Regions from separate parts of the Rhizobium sp. TBD182 genome, predicted to be linked through region 4. Evidence: riboswitches for the same ligand, from Rfam matches in the RefSeq annotation. Region 4 holds a riboswitch; each other region holds the start of a gene.
The links. Region 4 has a riboswitch for cobalamin ahead of T18_RS10015 (ABC transporter substrate-binding protein). Riboswitches for the same ligand answer to the same signal wherever they lie in the genome.
Positions count from the first base shown of each region.

Region 1: it holds a riboswitch for cobalamin, as region 4 does, so the genes downstream of both, nrdH (glutaredoxin-like protein NrdH) here and T18_RS10015 (ABC transporter substrate-binding protein) in region 4, are expected to answer to the same signal.
Region 2: it holds a riboswitch for cobalamin, as region 4 does, so the genes downstream of both, T18_RS05020 (CbtB domain-containing protein) here and T18_RS10015 (ABC transporter substrate-binding protein) in region 4, are expected to answer to the same signal.
Region 3: it holds a riboswitch for cobalamin, as region 4 does, so the genes downstream of both, bluB (5,6-dimethylbenzimidazole synthase) here and T18_RS10015 (ABC transporter substrate-binding protein) in region 4, are expected to answer to the same signal.

Region 1 covers NZ_BDLN01000001.1:1,755,421-1,759,198, reverse strand. The annotation lists gene T18_RS08800 (nucleoside triphosphate hydrolase) at 1-311, shown strand, start outside; cobalamin riboswitch at 443-667, shown strand; gene nrdH (glutaredoxin-like protein NrdH) at 923-1,144, shown strand; gene nrdI (class Ib ribonucleoside-diphosphate reductase assembly flavoprotein NrdI) at 1,157-1,555, shown strand; gene nrdE (class 1b ribonucleoside-diphosphate reductase subunit alpha) at 1,543-3,732, shown strand; gene nrdF (class 1b ribonucleoside-diphosphate reductase subunit beta) at 3,749-3,778, shown strand, end outside.
Region 2 covers NZ_BDLN01000001.1:991,884-995,661, reverse strand. The annotation lists gene T18_RS05035 (LysE family translocator) at 84-713, shown strand; gene T18_RS05030 (c-type cytochrome) at 829-1,263, shown strand; gene T18_RS05025 (c-type cytochrome) at 1,350-2,270, shown strand; cobalamin riboswitch at 2,362-2,587, shown strand; gene T18_RS05020 (CbtB domain-containing protein) at 2,754-2,936, shown strand; gene T18_RS05015 (CbtA family protein) at 2,947-3,663, shown strand; gene T18_RS05010 (hypothetical protein) at 3,668-3,778, shown strand, end outside.
Region 3 covers NZ_BDLN01000001.1:263,780-267,557, forward strand. The annotation lists gene T18_RS01395 (VOC family protein) at 68-445, opposite strand; gene T18_RS01400 (TolB family protein) at 638-1,468, shown strand; cobalamin riboswitch at 1,596-1,782, shown strand; gene bluB (5,6-dimethylbenzimidazole synthase) at 1,880-2,596, shown strand; gene T18_RS01410 (DUF2865 domain-containing protein) at 2,666-3,766, opposite strand.
Region 4 covers NZ_BDLN01000002.1:273,923-277,700, reverse strand. The annotation lists gene T18_RS10020 (GNAT family N-acetyltransferase) at 1-687, shown strand, start outside; cobalamin riboswitch at 727-963, shown strand; partial or broken gene T18_RS10015 (ABC transporter substrate-binding protein) at 1,206-2,159, shown strand; gene T18_RS10010 (FecCD family ABC transporter permease) at 2,156-3,184, shown strand; gene T18_RS10005 (ABC transporter ATP-binding protein) at 3,181-3,778, shown strand, end outside.

The DNA of each region.
Region 1 (3,778 bases), on a different contig from region 4:
ACCGCTCACGCGAAATAGCCATTGCCTCCGCTCGCGCCATCGCGCCAGAAACACGCTTCATCCTTGCCGAAGGCAACTATCTGCTGTTGAACGAGGCGCCGTGGACGAAGCTTTCCGGCAGCTTCGATCTTACCGTCTTCGTAGGCCCATCCGTTGCGGTGCTCGAGGAACGCCTGCGGGATAGATGGCAGGGCTATGGTCTCGATGCGACCGAGATTCACGCCAAACTGTTCGAAAATGATCTTCCCAACGGAAAGCGGGTGATTGAGAACTCCCGCCCCGCCGATATTCGCATCGATATCTGGGAATAACCCGCCGCTTCCGTCCGTAGGCGGCATCAAGCATTCACCGTTAAGCCTTTGTTGACCATGTGTTGAATCTTTTTGATCCACAGGGTGGGGCTTTCGCATGTCTAATTATTGACGAAAAAAAATCCTCATATACTATATGTGGTGTTCAAGGTTCTTTCGATTCGCAAGCGTCGGGAGCTAAGACGGGAATTCGGTGCGCAACACCATTATGGGGAAGCAATGCCGAAACTGCCCCCGCAACTGTAAGCGGTGAGCATCGTTCCGATTTGAGCCACTGGCGCTAAAAGCTCCGGGAAGGTGGGAATGGATGTTTTGACCCGCAAGTCAGGAGACCTGCCTTGAGCGAAAACGTCCACGGGCGGGGTGTCCGGAAGGAAGGTGTATGACGCAAATGAATTGCGTGCGCCCTTTTCTGCCCCCTCCAGAACAAGCTTCGGGGTGAAGTCATGCCAGTGCATTTTTATGAGTTTCTACGCTCGTCGGCGTAGACAGCGATCTTACGCGGCCTCACCCGCGCGCCTCGCCAGAATGACAGAACCATCGCCACCCGCTTGTGATTGCAGGCGGGCAATGTTGAGCCGTGCGTAAAAGCGGCTTCGAAAGAGGAAACAATGACCGTCACCGTTTACAGCAAGCCCGCCTGCGTCCAGTGCACTGCCACCTATCGTGCGCTTGACCGCATCGGTGTCAGCTACGAGATCGTCGATATCTCCGAAGATGCGGATGCCCTCGATCGCGTTCGCGGCCTTGGTTACATGCAGGTTCCCGTGGTCGTTGCCGGCGAACGCCATTGGGCGGGTTTCCGTCCGGACATGATTGGCTCGATCAGCTGAGGAGGCGATGCGATGGGGCTGATCGTCTATTATTCCAGCCGGTCTGAGAACACTCATCGCTTCCTTCAGAAACTGGGGCGACGATTGCTTCGCCTGCCGCTCGGCGCCGAGGAAGACGTTCCTCACGTGTCGGAGCCCTATGTTCTCGTCACCCCCACCTATGGGGGTGGCGGCATGAAAGGAGCGGTACCGAAACCGGTTATCCGGTTTTTGAACGAGCCCTCAAACCGAAATCTCATTCGCGGCGTCATCGCGGCGGGAAATACGAATTTTGGCGCAGCTTTCGCATCCGCCGGAGATATCGTGTCGCGTAAATGCGCGGTGCCGTTTCTCTACCGCTTCGAGCTTCTCGGCACGGAGGAAGATGTCGCCAACGTCAATCATGGATTGGAACGATTTTGGACACGCTGACCTCGAGCGCGGTGCGCAACACGGATGCCAAACAACAAGTAACCGCTGCGCAGAAACACCTGGACGCGGGACTGGACTATCACGCGCTGAACGCGATGCTGAACCTCTACGATGAAAACGGGAAGATCCAGCTCGACAAGGACCGCCTTGCGGCACGGCAATATTTCCTTCAGCACGTCAACCAGAACACGGTGTTTTTCCATAATCTCAGGGAAAAGCTCGATTATCTCGTGACTGAGGGATATTACGAACAGGAGGTGCTGGACCAGTATTCCTTCAATTTCGTCCGTGACCTCTACGACGAGGCCTATGCCAGAAAGTTCCGTTTTCCGACATTTCTCGGCGCCTTCAAATATTATACGTCCTATACGCTGAAGACCTTCGACGGAAAGCGTTACCTGGAGCGTTATGAGGACCGCGTCTGCATGGTGGCGCTGGCTCTGGCGCGTGGCGACGAGCAGCTTGCCCGCGATCTGATGGATGAAATCATTTCCGGCCGCTTCCAGCCGGCAACCCCGACCTTTCTCAACGCTGGCAAGAAAAGCCGCGGTGAGCTGGTTTCGTGTTTTCTGCTGCGTGTGGAAGACAATATGGAAAGCATCGGCCGGTCCATCAATTCAGCATTGCAGCTTTCCAAGCGGGGTGGTGGCGTAGCACTGTCCCTGACCAATATTCGCGAAGCCGGCGCGCCGATCAAACAGATCGAAAACCAGTCCTCCGGCGTCATTCCTGTCATGAAGCTGCTGGAAGATTCGTTCTCCTACGCCAACCAGCTTGGCGCGCGCCAGGGCGCTGGCGCGGTCTACCTGCATGCCCACCACCCCGACATCATGCGTTTCCTTGATACGAAACGTGAAAACGCCGACGAAAAAATCCGCATCAAAACCCTTTCGCTCGGCGTGGTGATCCCTGATATCACCTTCGAACTCGCGAGAAACAACGAGGATATGTACCTGTTCTCACCCTATGATGTTGAGCGGGTTTATGGCGTGCCGTTTACCGAGATTTCCGTCAGCGAAAAATATCAGGAAATGGTCGCCGACAGCCGCATCCGCAAGAAGAAGATAAAGGCACGCGAGTTCTTCCAAGTCATCGCAGAAATCCAGTTCGAAAGCGGTTATCCCTATATCATGTTCGAGGATACGGTGAACCGCGCCAATCCGATCGCCGGCCGTATCAGCATGAGCAATCTTTGCTCGGAAATCCTACAGGTCAGCGAGGCGAGCGAGTTCAACGACGATCTCTCTTACAGCCATATGGGCAAGGATATTTCCTGCAATCTCGGCTCGCTCAACATTGCTTCAGCAATGGATTCGGCTGATTTCGGCAAGACGATCGAAACCTCCATCCGGGCGCTGACGGCCGTTTCTGACATGAGCCACATCTCGTCTGTCCCCTCCGTGGAAAAGGGCAACGATGCGAGCCACGCCATCGGGCTTGGTCAAATGAACCTGCATGGCTATCTGGCGCGCGAGCGCATCTTCTACGGCTCCGAAGAAGGCATCGATTTCACCAATATCTATTTCTACACGGTGACCTATCACGCCATCCGCGCCAGCAATCGCCTTGCCACGGAAAGGGGCCAGAGCTTCAAGGGCTTTGAAAACTCCAAATATGCCTCGGGCGACTACTTCGATAAATATACCGACCGGGAATGGCTGCCCGCGACGGAAAAGGTCCGCGACCTTTTTGAGAAAGCCGGCATTTCCATTCCGACACAGGAGGACTGGAAAGCGTTGAAGCAGGCAGTCATGGAGACCGGCCTCTATAACCAGAACCTTCAGGCCGTGCCGCCCACAGGCTCGATCTCCTATATCAACCACTCGACCTCCTCGATCCATCCCATCGTCTCGAAGATTGAAATTCGCAAGGAAGGCAAGATCGGCCGTGTTTATTATCCGGCTTCCTACCTTTCGAACGACAATCTCGAATATTATCAGGATGCCTACGAAATCGGTCCGGAAAAGATCATAGATACCTATGCGGCGGCCACCCAGCATGTCGATCAGGGTCTGTCGCTGACGCTGTTCTTCCGCGATACGGCAACGACGCGCGATATCAACCGGGCGCAGATCTACGCCTGGAAAAAAGGCATCAAGACCATCTACTACATCCGTTTGCGCCAGATGGCGCTGGAAGGCACGCAGGTTCAGGGCTGCGTATCCTGCACGCTCTGAATTGAGGGACAAGACAATGAATATTGCCGTAAAACCCGCGTCCCGT
Region 2 (3,778 bases), on a different contig from region 4:
TGGCTTTTCCTATAAGCAGCAAAACACATTGAGAAACATGAGTTTTCCCGAATGTGTCGAAAACTGTTTTGGGAGATACTGACATGAGTTACGCCGAAAATCTCTGGCTTTTCTTTCTGGTCCTGTTCGGCATCATCATCCTGCCGGGCATGGATATGCTGTTCGTGCTGGCAAGTGCGTTGACGGGTGGCAAAAGAACCGGGCTTTCCGCCGCAAGCGGCATGAGCGCCGGCGGCATGGTGCATTCACTTTACGGTGCGTTGGGCGTCGGCATGCTCGCCGCCTGGATGCCGTCGCTGTTCCTGCCGCTGCTGGTCGCCGGCGCCGCTTACATGGTCTGGATCGGCGTCGGCCTGATGCGCAGCGCCATCACCGTCAATGGCGATGAGGCGCAGGCGAGCGCCTCTGTCAGAAAGGCGTTCTGGCGGGCCGTTCTCACCTGCCTTTCCAATCCGAAAGCCTATCTCTTCATGATGGCGATCTATCCGCAATTCCTCAAACCTGACTATGGTCCAATCTGGATGCAGGGTCTGGTAATGGGCGCGATGGTGGCCATCACGCAGTTCACGGTCTATGGCGCTCTGGCGCTGACGGCGGATAAAAGCCGGGCATGGCTCGTTTCCTCGCCTGCCGCGACGATTTTCATCGGCCGCGCCGCCGGTTTCATGCTGATTGCCGCAGCCCTGGTTACGCTTTGGGAAGCACTCTCCTAGACTTCTGTTTTCTTGGGGAAATTCACTGCAATGTGACTTCTTTTCGCCATGCGGAAAGGGCATCCTCGCGCCGTTATCGCGCGTTCAGCATCTGCCGGAATCAAGGAGAGAGTGTATGAAACTGAAAACCATCGCGGCGGCCATGCTTTTCGGCTGTCTTTGCGCCGGAGCGGTCTTCGCTGCCGGCGAAGTCGAAAAACGTGAAGGCATGATGAAGCAGATCGGCGGCTCCATGGGGGCGCTTGCTGCCATCTCCAAGGGCCAGAAGCCTTATGACGCCGAAGCCGTAAAGGCTGCCGTGACGACCATCAGCACCAACGCCAAGGCTTTCCCCGACCAGTTTCCCCCGGGCAGCGAGACCGGCAGTGCTGCGGCACCCGCGATCTGGGAAAATTTCGATGACTTCAAGTCCAAGGCCGCCAAGCTCGGTGCCGATGCGGACAAGGTCCTCGCCAGCCTTCCCGCCGATCAGGCAGGCGTCACCGCCGCCATGCAGACCCTCGGTGCCGATTGTGGTGCGTGCCACCAGACCTACCGTCTGAAGAAGTGATCCTATTAAGAACGCCGCTTCCCGGCGGCGTTTTTTTCAGCGGGAATGATGCCTGATCTCATCAGGTAATAATGGGGAGAGGGGTCATGGCCTCCATTTGGACGAAGCTCGCGGGCGGGATCGCGGTGGCGGCCATTGCCGGTTTCGGCATTTTCGCCTGGGTCACCGCGCCTGTGCGTCAGGCACCCAGCCACTGGGTGAGCCTTGGCGAGCCGGACCTTGCCAATGGCGAAACGCTGTTCTGGGCGGGTGGCTGCGCAAGTTGCCATGCGGCACCAGATGCCAAGGGCGATGCGCTTTTGACGCTTTCGGGCGGGCAAGCGTTGAAAAGCCCCTTCGGCACCTTCCATGTGCCCAATATTTCCTCCGATCCGCAGCATGGCATTGGCGGCTGGACGCTTTCGGAATTCGGCGATGCGATGACGCGCGGCGTCGGCAAGAACGGCGAACATCTTTACCCGTCCTTCCCTTACGCCTCCTATGCCCGCATGACGCAGAAGGACATCAACGACCTCTTCGGTTATTTGCGGGTTCTGCCCGCCAGCCAGAATGACGCGCCGGATCACGAACTGCCGTTCCCCTTCAACATGCGCATGGCATTGGGCGGCTGGAAATTCCTCTATTTCGATACATCCGCGCCACCCCGCGTCGAGCTTGCCGATGCCAATGCCGAATTGCTGCGCGGCCAATATCTGGTGGAAGGCCCGGGCCATTGCGGCGAATGTCACACGCCGCGCAATGCGCTTGGCGGTTTTCTCGATGGCAAATGGCTGGCCGGTGGTCCCAATCCCGAAGGCGAGGGCCGCATTCCCGATATCACCCCCGGCTCGCAGAGCGTCGGAAGCTGGGAGGCGGCCGATATTGCCAACTATCTGGAAACCGGCTTCACCCCGGAATTCGACAGCGTCGGCGGCTCCATGGTCAAGGTGCAGCAGAACATGGCGCATCTGACGGCCGATGATCGAAATGCGATCGCCGCCTATCTAAAGGCCATCCCGGCACGGTAGCCTTTTGCCGTCATGCCGGACTTGATCCGGCATCCAGCCACGGCGCGCAATTCTCACGCTGGCCTGCCATTGACTCCAACCCACACCCATCGGATAACGATCCTGTGATGGTTCCTTCCGGGCGTTCCGGAAGGTGAAAAGGGAACACGATAGGGAGACATCCTCATTCGTGGCTGCCCCCGCAACTGTGAGCGGAGAGCCTGAAACGAAATGCCACTGGTAAGCATCTCGCCGAATATGGGCGAGGGCAATGCCGGGAAGGTGTTTCAGGTTTTGACCCGTAAGCCAGGAGACCTGCCATCACGGAAATGTCCATGCCGGCGGGGTGTCCGGAAGAGCGGAATTTCAGGGTGGTGGCGCTTGGACGTGCCGCCCTGTGTCAGTCTCGTATCCCCGTGGTGAAGTGTATCGCATGCGGCTGCACGGCGTTTTGCCGTTCCGCCGCGTCTAAAGGCGCGGGGTCGCGCCGTAAGAGGGGTCACCATGTCTATCAACCAGAATACGGCAAATGCCGCCGTTTCAGCAAAAACGGGCAGCTTCGCGCAATCGCTGACGGCGATCGTGCTTGGTCTGTTCGTCGTCGGTTTTGTCGGCTTTTCGCATGTGGAAGCCGTTCACAACGCCGCGCATGACACACGTCATGCCAATGCTTTCCCTTGCCATTGAGGTGGGAAGCATGTCGTTCTTTCGCAGTATAGTTTTTACCGCCGTCCTCGTCGGCATCGTTGGCGGCTTCGCCGTTTCGGCCATGCAGGCTTTCGGCACCACGCCGCTGATCCTGAAGGCGGAAACCTATGAAAATGCGGGTGGCGAAGCGCCCCACAGCCACGATGCTCCGGCCACGACCGGCGCTGCCGTTCCCGCGCACGAACATAACGAGGAAGCCTGGTCTCCGGCCGACGGCTTCGAGCGCACCGCCTATACGGTCGCCGCCAACGTGCTGACCGCCATCGGTTATGCGCTGGTGCTGACCGGCCTCATCTCGCTGCGCGGCACCGATGCCGGCTGGCGCGAAGGCCTTTTGTGGGGTGTGGCCGGTTTTGCCGCCGTCATGCTTGCGCCGATGATCGGCCTGCCGCCGGAACTACCGGGCAGCCCGGCGGCCGCGCTTGAGGCGCGTCAAATCTGGTGGCTTTCGACGGTTGCGGCGACCGCAGGCGGCATTGCGCTGATCGCATTCCGCCGCGAACCCTGGGCAATCGTGCTCGCACTGGTGTTGATCGTTGCACCACATGTGGTGGGCGCGCCCCTGCCGCCGGAAGGTGAACATGCGCTGGCACCGCTGCCGCTGGAACGGCAGTTCATCGTCGCCGCCACCGTGACCAGCTTTGTCTTCTGGGCCTTGCTCGGAACATTGAGCGCGTTTTTCCTGAAGCGCTTCCAGCAGGCTTAAATCCATGCAGGACGCAGCCGAATGGAGTGAGGAACTCGACGCGCTGCGTTTTGCCGTTCCCGGTCACGGCGCTTTCTGCGCCGTGCACCGCCTTGCATTCAAGGCAGTCCTTGGC
Region 3 (3,778 bases), on a different contig from region 4:
TATCGATGGCGAAGAAGCATCCTTTTCCTCCAACGGCGCGGACACGCCGCGCCGTTTCCTTATTTTGTTAAATGACCTGCCCCACATCGATGCGGTTGCCATCCGGGTCTTCGAAAACGAAGGCCCGCAGGCCATAATCCTTGTCCTGCAGACTCTTGATGATGCGAAGCCCGTGGCTTTTGCAAAGCGCGTGCAACGCGTCGGCGTCGCTGACCAGCATATGCGCCACATTGAAGGGGGCCGGTTTGTGCGTCGACTGCAATGTCAGGTGCAACTCGGCATTACCTTGTTTCAGGATCATGAAACCGACAGGGTTGCCGTTTTCGAAGGTCTTTTCGAAGCCCAGCACACGGACATAAAAGTCATGGGCCTTTTCGATATTCTTGACAGGAAGCATTGCGGCGATCCGACCGAAGCGGATGCCGTGATCGGCGATGGTGTTCATCGCGGAACCTCGGATCTGGAAGAAACGGGCAGGGGTGCGGGCGGTGCCGGAACGCTGCTGTTTTTTCCTATTTGAATTTGCAGGGCGGTGCCTGCGGCAATAGGATCATAATCACGGCGGTGGCGGATGCAAACGGAATGTTTGTGCCATTCAACGCTCCACGCCAGACGATCGACAGGCCCGGGAGGCAGCATGCGCAGTTCCATCGAAATCTTCAACATCCGCACTCGGCAGATGCGGGTGGTCTGGCAGACGCCGGAGCTGTTCGAGGCTCCGAACTGGTCGCCGGACGGGAAATATCTGCTTCTGAACTGCGACGGTCTGCTTTATCGCCTGTCACTTGCCGGCGACCCTTCGCCGGACAAGGTCGATACTGGCTTTGCGACAATCTGCAACAATGACCACGGCATTTCGCCTGATGGTTCGCTTTATGCCATTTCCGACAAGGTGGAGTTAGGCAAGAGTGCCATCTATCTGCTGCCTTCGACGGGCGGAACGCCGCGTCTGATGACTAAGAACCTTCCCTCCTACTGGCACGGCTGGTCGCCGGACGGGAAAGGTTTCGCCTATTGCGGCATTCGCGATCAGGTTTTCGATATTTATTCCATGGACATAGACAGCGGCGTTGAGACACGCCTTACCCATGGTGAGGGCCGCAATGACGGGCCGGATTATTCGCCGGATGGAGAATGGATCTATTTCAACTCCAGCCGCACCGGCCAGATGCAGATCTGGCGCGTGCGGGTGGATGGCTCGGCCGTCGAGCGTATCACCGACAGCGTCTATGGCGACTGGTTCCCGCATCCGTCTCCCAGCGGTGACAAAGTCGTCTTCGTCTCCTACGACGCCGATGTCTTCGACCATCCGCGCGACCTTAACGTGCGCGTGCGGCTGATGGATATGGATGGTGGCAATGCCGAAACGCTGTTTGACCTTTTCGGCGGGCAGGGAACGATGAATTCGCCCAACTGGTCACCGGACGGGGATGAGTTCGCTTATGTGCGGTATTTTCCCGTTGGGTGAGGCGGTAGGGGTGCTTCAGCTGGCGCGCGTCTGCGCGGCGGCTGAAGGCCGCAATACGCCGGTGAGGTGGCCACGGTCACATTGCCGCATCGCTGCGCAAGATACTTGTATTTGCAATCTTTGTTGCTCATAAGCTTCTTCGTCAGGTGCCTGCCCTTTAGGGCGGGAGAATCGGGAATCCGGTGCAAGACCGGAACGTGCCCAGCGCTGTGAGGCGGATGCCCTTTTTCTTGATGCCACTGAATCCATTCGGGAAGGCGAAAGTGGGCGGATGAAGCCGAGTCAGAAGACCGGCCTGACAGGATAGACCAGACCGCGTGGACGGCGGCAGGTTGTTGCAGCAGCGCGTCGTGCAGGTGAAAACCGGAGCCGGTTTTCGTGGCGGCGCGCCAGCATTGTTGGGGATAGACGATGCCGACCGATCCACTCGCGACCAGTTCGCTTGACGCCAATGCATTCGATCACGCGCTTTCGCCCGCCTACCCGTTTTCCGAGGGGGAGCGAGAGGCGATCTACCGTGCCATCGAAACCCGCCGTGATGTGCGCGACCAGTTCCTTCCGGATCCATTGCCGGAAGATGTGGTCGAGCGCTTGCTGAAGGCGGCGCATTCCGCGCCATCAGTCGGTTTCATGCAGCCGTGGAATTTCACGCTCGTCACTGACGGTGCGGTCAGGCAGGCAACCTGGGTTGCCTTCAGCCGCGCCAATGGCGAGGCGGCGGCGATGTTCGAGGGGGAGCAGCAGGCGCTTTACCGCAGCCTCAAGCTTGAGGGCATCCGCAAGGCGCCGCTCAGCATCTGCGTCACCTGCGATCCGACGCGTGGCGGCAAGGTGGTGCTGGGCCGTACCCACAATCCGCGCACCGATGTCTATTCCACCGTCTGCGCCATCCAGAACCTCTGGCTTGCAGCGCGCGCCGAAGGCATCGGCGTCGGCTGGGTCAGCATTTTCCACGATAGCGACATTCGCACCATTCTGGAGATTCCCGACCACATCGAGATCGTCGCCTGGCTATGCCTCGGCCGCGTCGATACACTTTATACCGAGCCGGAACTGGCGGTGAAGGGGTGGCGCCAGCGCGTGCCGCTGGACGAGCTGGTGTTTCGCAATCGCTGGGGCGGGCGGTAAAGAGAACACGCGACCGTCTTGTGAGTGAGACAGAGCGTTGCCAACTCCATACCGTGTGCCTGATGGGAGCTATTGCTGCGGCTGAATGCCCTTCAGCGCCGGGTTCTTCAGGTCGATCCGGCCTGTCTGGTCGGGCAGGAATTTAGGGCCGATGACGCGGACCCTGCTGTTGTTCGGGTCATAGTCGCGTTCCGGAACCGGTTGTTCCGGCGGCTTTGCGGCCTGCTGCAGTTCGGTTGGTTTTTTGGGGGTGTCACCTTGCGGTGATGGAATGGTCGTGATGCTGGAATAGGGTTTCTCAGCTTCCGGCCGCGCAGCCTCCTGCTGCTTCATCTCCTCGTGATAGGCGGCCATGTTGCAGGCGCAGCCTGGGGCTTTCGTTGAGGCATTTCGATAAGCAAAGGCGGTCGGCAGGTCCTTGTAGGGCTTTCCTGTTTCAGCCGAGACCATGTCAGCCGTTTCCTGCTCCGTCATGGAGTGGAAATAAAGCTCCGTCTGCGTACCCGGACACATTTTCTGGCATTGTTCGGCCTGCGCACGGAAATCGAGCGGCGAGGCATTGGAAGCGATGGGGAAAAACGAGCCGTCGCAGGTGCGCACGCACAGCGTCCTGAGTCCGCCTTCAGCAGCGGCATTGGGGTAGGGCGAAAGCTCTGCCTGTCCCGGCGGATTGCTCTGTTCGCCGAAGGCGTCGGGGTAACGTGTCACATCGGGTGCCGTCGGCTGGCGCGCTTCCGTTTCCGGAATGGCGCTGCAGCCATTGGCGTCAAGGGCGGCGAGAATGCGCTGGCGTCTGATGTCGCCATCATCGCTGCCCTGGGCCGCCATGGCATCGTCGCGGTCACGGATGATGGCATCGCGTTCGCTCTGCGCATCCGCCATCGCGTCGCTGATTTCCGCGCAGAGTTCGGCATTCGGGCTGCCATAAACGGTGACGCTTGCGGATGAACAGCCGTAACGGCGCAGATCGTTCCTGATCCTGCGGATCTCGATGTTCTGGCGGGTGAGCGCATTGGCGTAACGCCGCACCTCGGCTGTGTTGCCGATGACACGCGGCGGTTCGCGCAGCTGCGCATAAAGCGTATCGCAGACCTGATCCGCGAAAGCAGCGGCCGGGGCGATGAAAACAAGGGGAAGCAGTAGGCCGATAATGCTGCGGCGCCGGGTCAATGGTGCGATCCG
Region 4 (3,778 bases):
CTCTTTCCCTATGATCAGGGGTTTGCGACGCTTGGCATGGTCATTGTTTCCCCCCGTTTGCAGGGGCAGGGCGTAGCACCATGGCTGGTGCAGAAACTTGTCGCGAAATTCCCCACTGTCTCCCTGCGGTTGAACGCGACGGGAGCGTCGCGGCGGTTGTTTTCAAGGTTGGGTTTTGCCGGCGATGCGGAAAAAGTATATCTGTTCCGGGGAAGGGCGAATTGCCTTTTCGAGATACCGCCGCCCGGCAGAAAACAACGAATAGAGCCGTTATCCGCAGGTCATCTGACTGATGTGGTGGAACTAGACCGGGCGGCTTTTGGCGTTTCGCGCCGGAACGTTTTGCAGCGACTTTTGACGCAGAATGCGGGTTACGGTGTGTTTGAGGCGGACCGTCTTACCGCTTTTGCGCTGCGCCGTGCGGCAGGGCGGGGCCACATTATCGGTCCGGTCGTTGCGGGTGCGGACATGGATGCGATTGCGCTTGTGAGGCGGCATTTTACCGATCTGGACGATGAGCTGGTGCGTCTCGACACCATCAGCGACAATAGTCTCTTTATTGATTTTATTGCGCAATCCGGGCTGGTGGTGATTGAAACCCTTACCACCATGTCCAAAGACGCGCCGCAACCGGCGCCTTCCGGCGCTACAAAAATTTTCGCGTTGGCGGGTCCGTCTTTGTGCTGAGCTGCAGCACTATCGCAATTGACGCCCCGGCGCTTGCCCCTTATGTCAGAAAGTGACGGTTCCTGAAGCCGAAGGGCAAAGGGATTAATAGGGAACATGGTGCGGGTGATTTCTATCGCCCAATGCCGTGGCTGCCCCCGCAACTGTAAGCGGATTGCCGCTCATCCTCGTGACGCCTGAAAAGCGTCATGCCACTGCACCCTTCAAGGTGCGGGAAGGCAGATGAACGGCGTATATTCGTGAGCCAGGAGACCTGCCGTCATAATATTGACCATCGTTACGGGCGGGGATGCCCGGAAGAGGAGCTGATTATGACCTTTCCGTCCGCGGAAACGTATTTAGAGTCCCGTTCTCCATCTCCACACTTGTTGTCGCTCTGTCACTACGCGTTTTGACGCGCGGCCTGCGGATCACGCCACTTTACTTAGACTGGAGAACATATGTTTCATTTCAAACGCCTGCCGGTTTCCGCCGTTCTTCTGGTTGTCGCATTAGCGGCCTTGCCCGCCGGTGCCGCTCAGGCTGCCGAAACCACCTATCCGCTGACGATCAATAGCTGCGGCCACGAAATCACCTTCAAGCAGGCGCCCGCCCGCACAGTATCGGTCGGCCAGAGCACGACCGAGGTTCTCTATCTGCTCGGCGTGGCCGACAAGGTGGTAGGTACGGCGCTGTGGATCGGCCCGGTTCTTAAGGGTTACGAGGACGCCAATGCCAAGGTGGAGCGGCTTGCCGACAATGATCCGAGCTTCGAGGCGGTGGTTGGCAAGAGGCCGGACCTCGTGACGACGCAGTTCCAGTGGCAGATCGGTCCCGAAGGCGTTGTCGGAACACCGGAGCAATTCGCCGAACTCGGTATTCCCGTTTATACCTCGCCTGCCGATTGCATGGGCAAGGACAACTCCGGCGGCGGCGACGGCGTGCGCAAGTCCGTTTTCACCATGGACCTGATCTACCAGGAGGTCCGCGACCTTGCGAAAATTTTCAACGTGCAGGATCGCGGCGAGGAAGTCGTTGCCGACCTGAAAAAGCGTGAGGAAGCCGCCCGCGCCAAGATCGCTTCGGCGAATGGCAAGATTTCAGCAGTCTTCTGGTTCTCCAGCGCCGAGCTGGATATCGATCCTTACGTGGCGGGCCGCAATGGTGCGCCGGGTTACATCATGTCCGCGCTCGGACTGAAGAACGTTATCGAAAGCGATGAGGAATGGCCGACTGTTGGCTGGGAAACCATCGCCAAGGCCAATCCGTCCGTGATCGTTGCCGGCAAGATGGACCGCCGGCGTTTTCCCGCCGATGACGTCGCCGTCAAGCTCAAGTTCCTCGCTACCGATCCGGTTGCCAGCATCATGCCCGCCGTCAAGGCGGCCCATGTCTTCGAAATGGACGCGCAGGCGATGAACCCGACCATCCGCACGATCGAAGGCATTGAAACGCTGGCCGAGGCGATTTCCACAGCCGGTCTCGCCAAGTGAACGGTCTTTCCGTCAATCTTGGCAGGGCGGGTCTGGCTTTTGCCGCACTCGCCCTGCTGCTCGTCGCGCTGATGGCCGGTGCGGCCATCGGCGAGACTGCCATTCCGTTCGACGTGGTGGCAAAGACCATTGCCAATCGTGTCTTCCATGCGGGTTATCCGCTGGAGCCGCTGGATGAGGGCATCGTCTGGAGTTACCGCCTCAGCCGCGCCGTTGTTGCCGCGTGCTGTGGCGCCTCGCTGGCGCTGGCCGGTGCGGTGCTTCAATCACTTCTGCGCAACCCGCTCGCCGATCCATATATCCTCGGTATTTCCGCAGGCGCCTCAACCGGGGCCGTGGCCGTGGCGCTTCTGGGCTTCGGGGCGGGGTTCCTGACGATGCCGGCCGGCGCCCTGATCGGGGCTTTTGTGGCTTTTTCGCTTGTCAGCCTTCTGGCGGTGCGGGCAGGGCACGGCAACAGCGCCATCATCCTGGCGGGGGTCGCCGGTTCGCAACTGTTCAACGCCATGACGTCGTTCATCGTCACCAAATCCGCCAATGCCGAACAGGCGCGCGGCATCATGTTCTGGCTGCTGGGCAATCTTTCGGGCGTGCGCTGGCCGGATGTCTGGCTGGCTTTGCCCGTCAGTATTGCGGGTCTTGGGGTGTGCCTCTGGTACGCACGCGCGCTTGATGCTTTCGCTTTCGGCGGTCAGGCAGCAGCTTCGCTCGGTATTCCGGTGCGCCGGGTCTATGCGGTGCTGATCTCGGTTTCGGCGGTCATGACGGCAGTCATGGTGTCGCTGGTCGGTTCCATCGGCTTCGTCGGTCTCGTCATCCCGCATGCGGCGCGCATCTTCGTTGGCGTTCGCCACGGCATGTTGCTGCCGGTGACGGCGCTGACCGGTGCAATTTTCATGATCATCGCAGATATCCTCTCGCGCACCGTCATTCCGGGGCAGGTGCTGCCGATCGGTGTGATCACTGCGCTGGTCGGCGCGCCCGCCTTCGCCTTCATTCTCGGGCAGAAGAGAGGCCGGTCATGAAATTATCCGCCCACGATCTGCATTTTCATGCCGGCAATCTCGACATCGTGCGCGGTGTTTCGCTGGAAGTCGCCCCGGGCGAGTTTCTGGGTATCATCGGGCCGAACGGTTCGGGCAAAAGCACGCTGCTTTCCATGCTGGCCGGCATTCGCATGCCGCGTCGGGGTCATGTCATGCTTGGTGAGGAACGGCTTGCCACATTCGGGCGGCGCGAACTTGCCCGCAGGCTGGCCTTTGTGGAGCAGCAGGCCGAAACCACCGAGCGCATCAGCGCGCGACAGGCCGTGGAACTGGGGCGCACGCCCTATCTCGGCCCGCTTTCCGCATGGTCGCCAAAGGACGATGCCATCGTCGATGCAGCGCTCGGAAATGTCGATATGGCGGACAAGGCCGAGCGAAACTGGCATCACCTTTCCGGCGGCGAACGCCAGCGCCTGCACATTGCCCGCGCATTGGCGCAGGAGCCGCATATTCTGCTGCTGGACGAGCCGACCAACCATCTCGATATCGGCCACCAGATCGGCCTGCTCGATCTGGTGCGCAGGCAGGGACTGACGGTTGTGGCGGCGCTGCATGATCTCAATCATGCCGCCA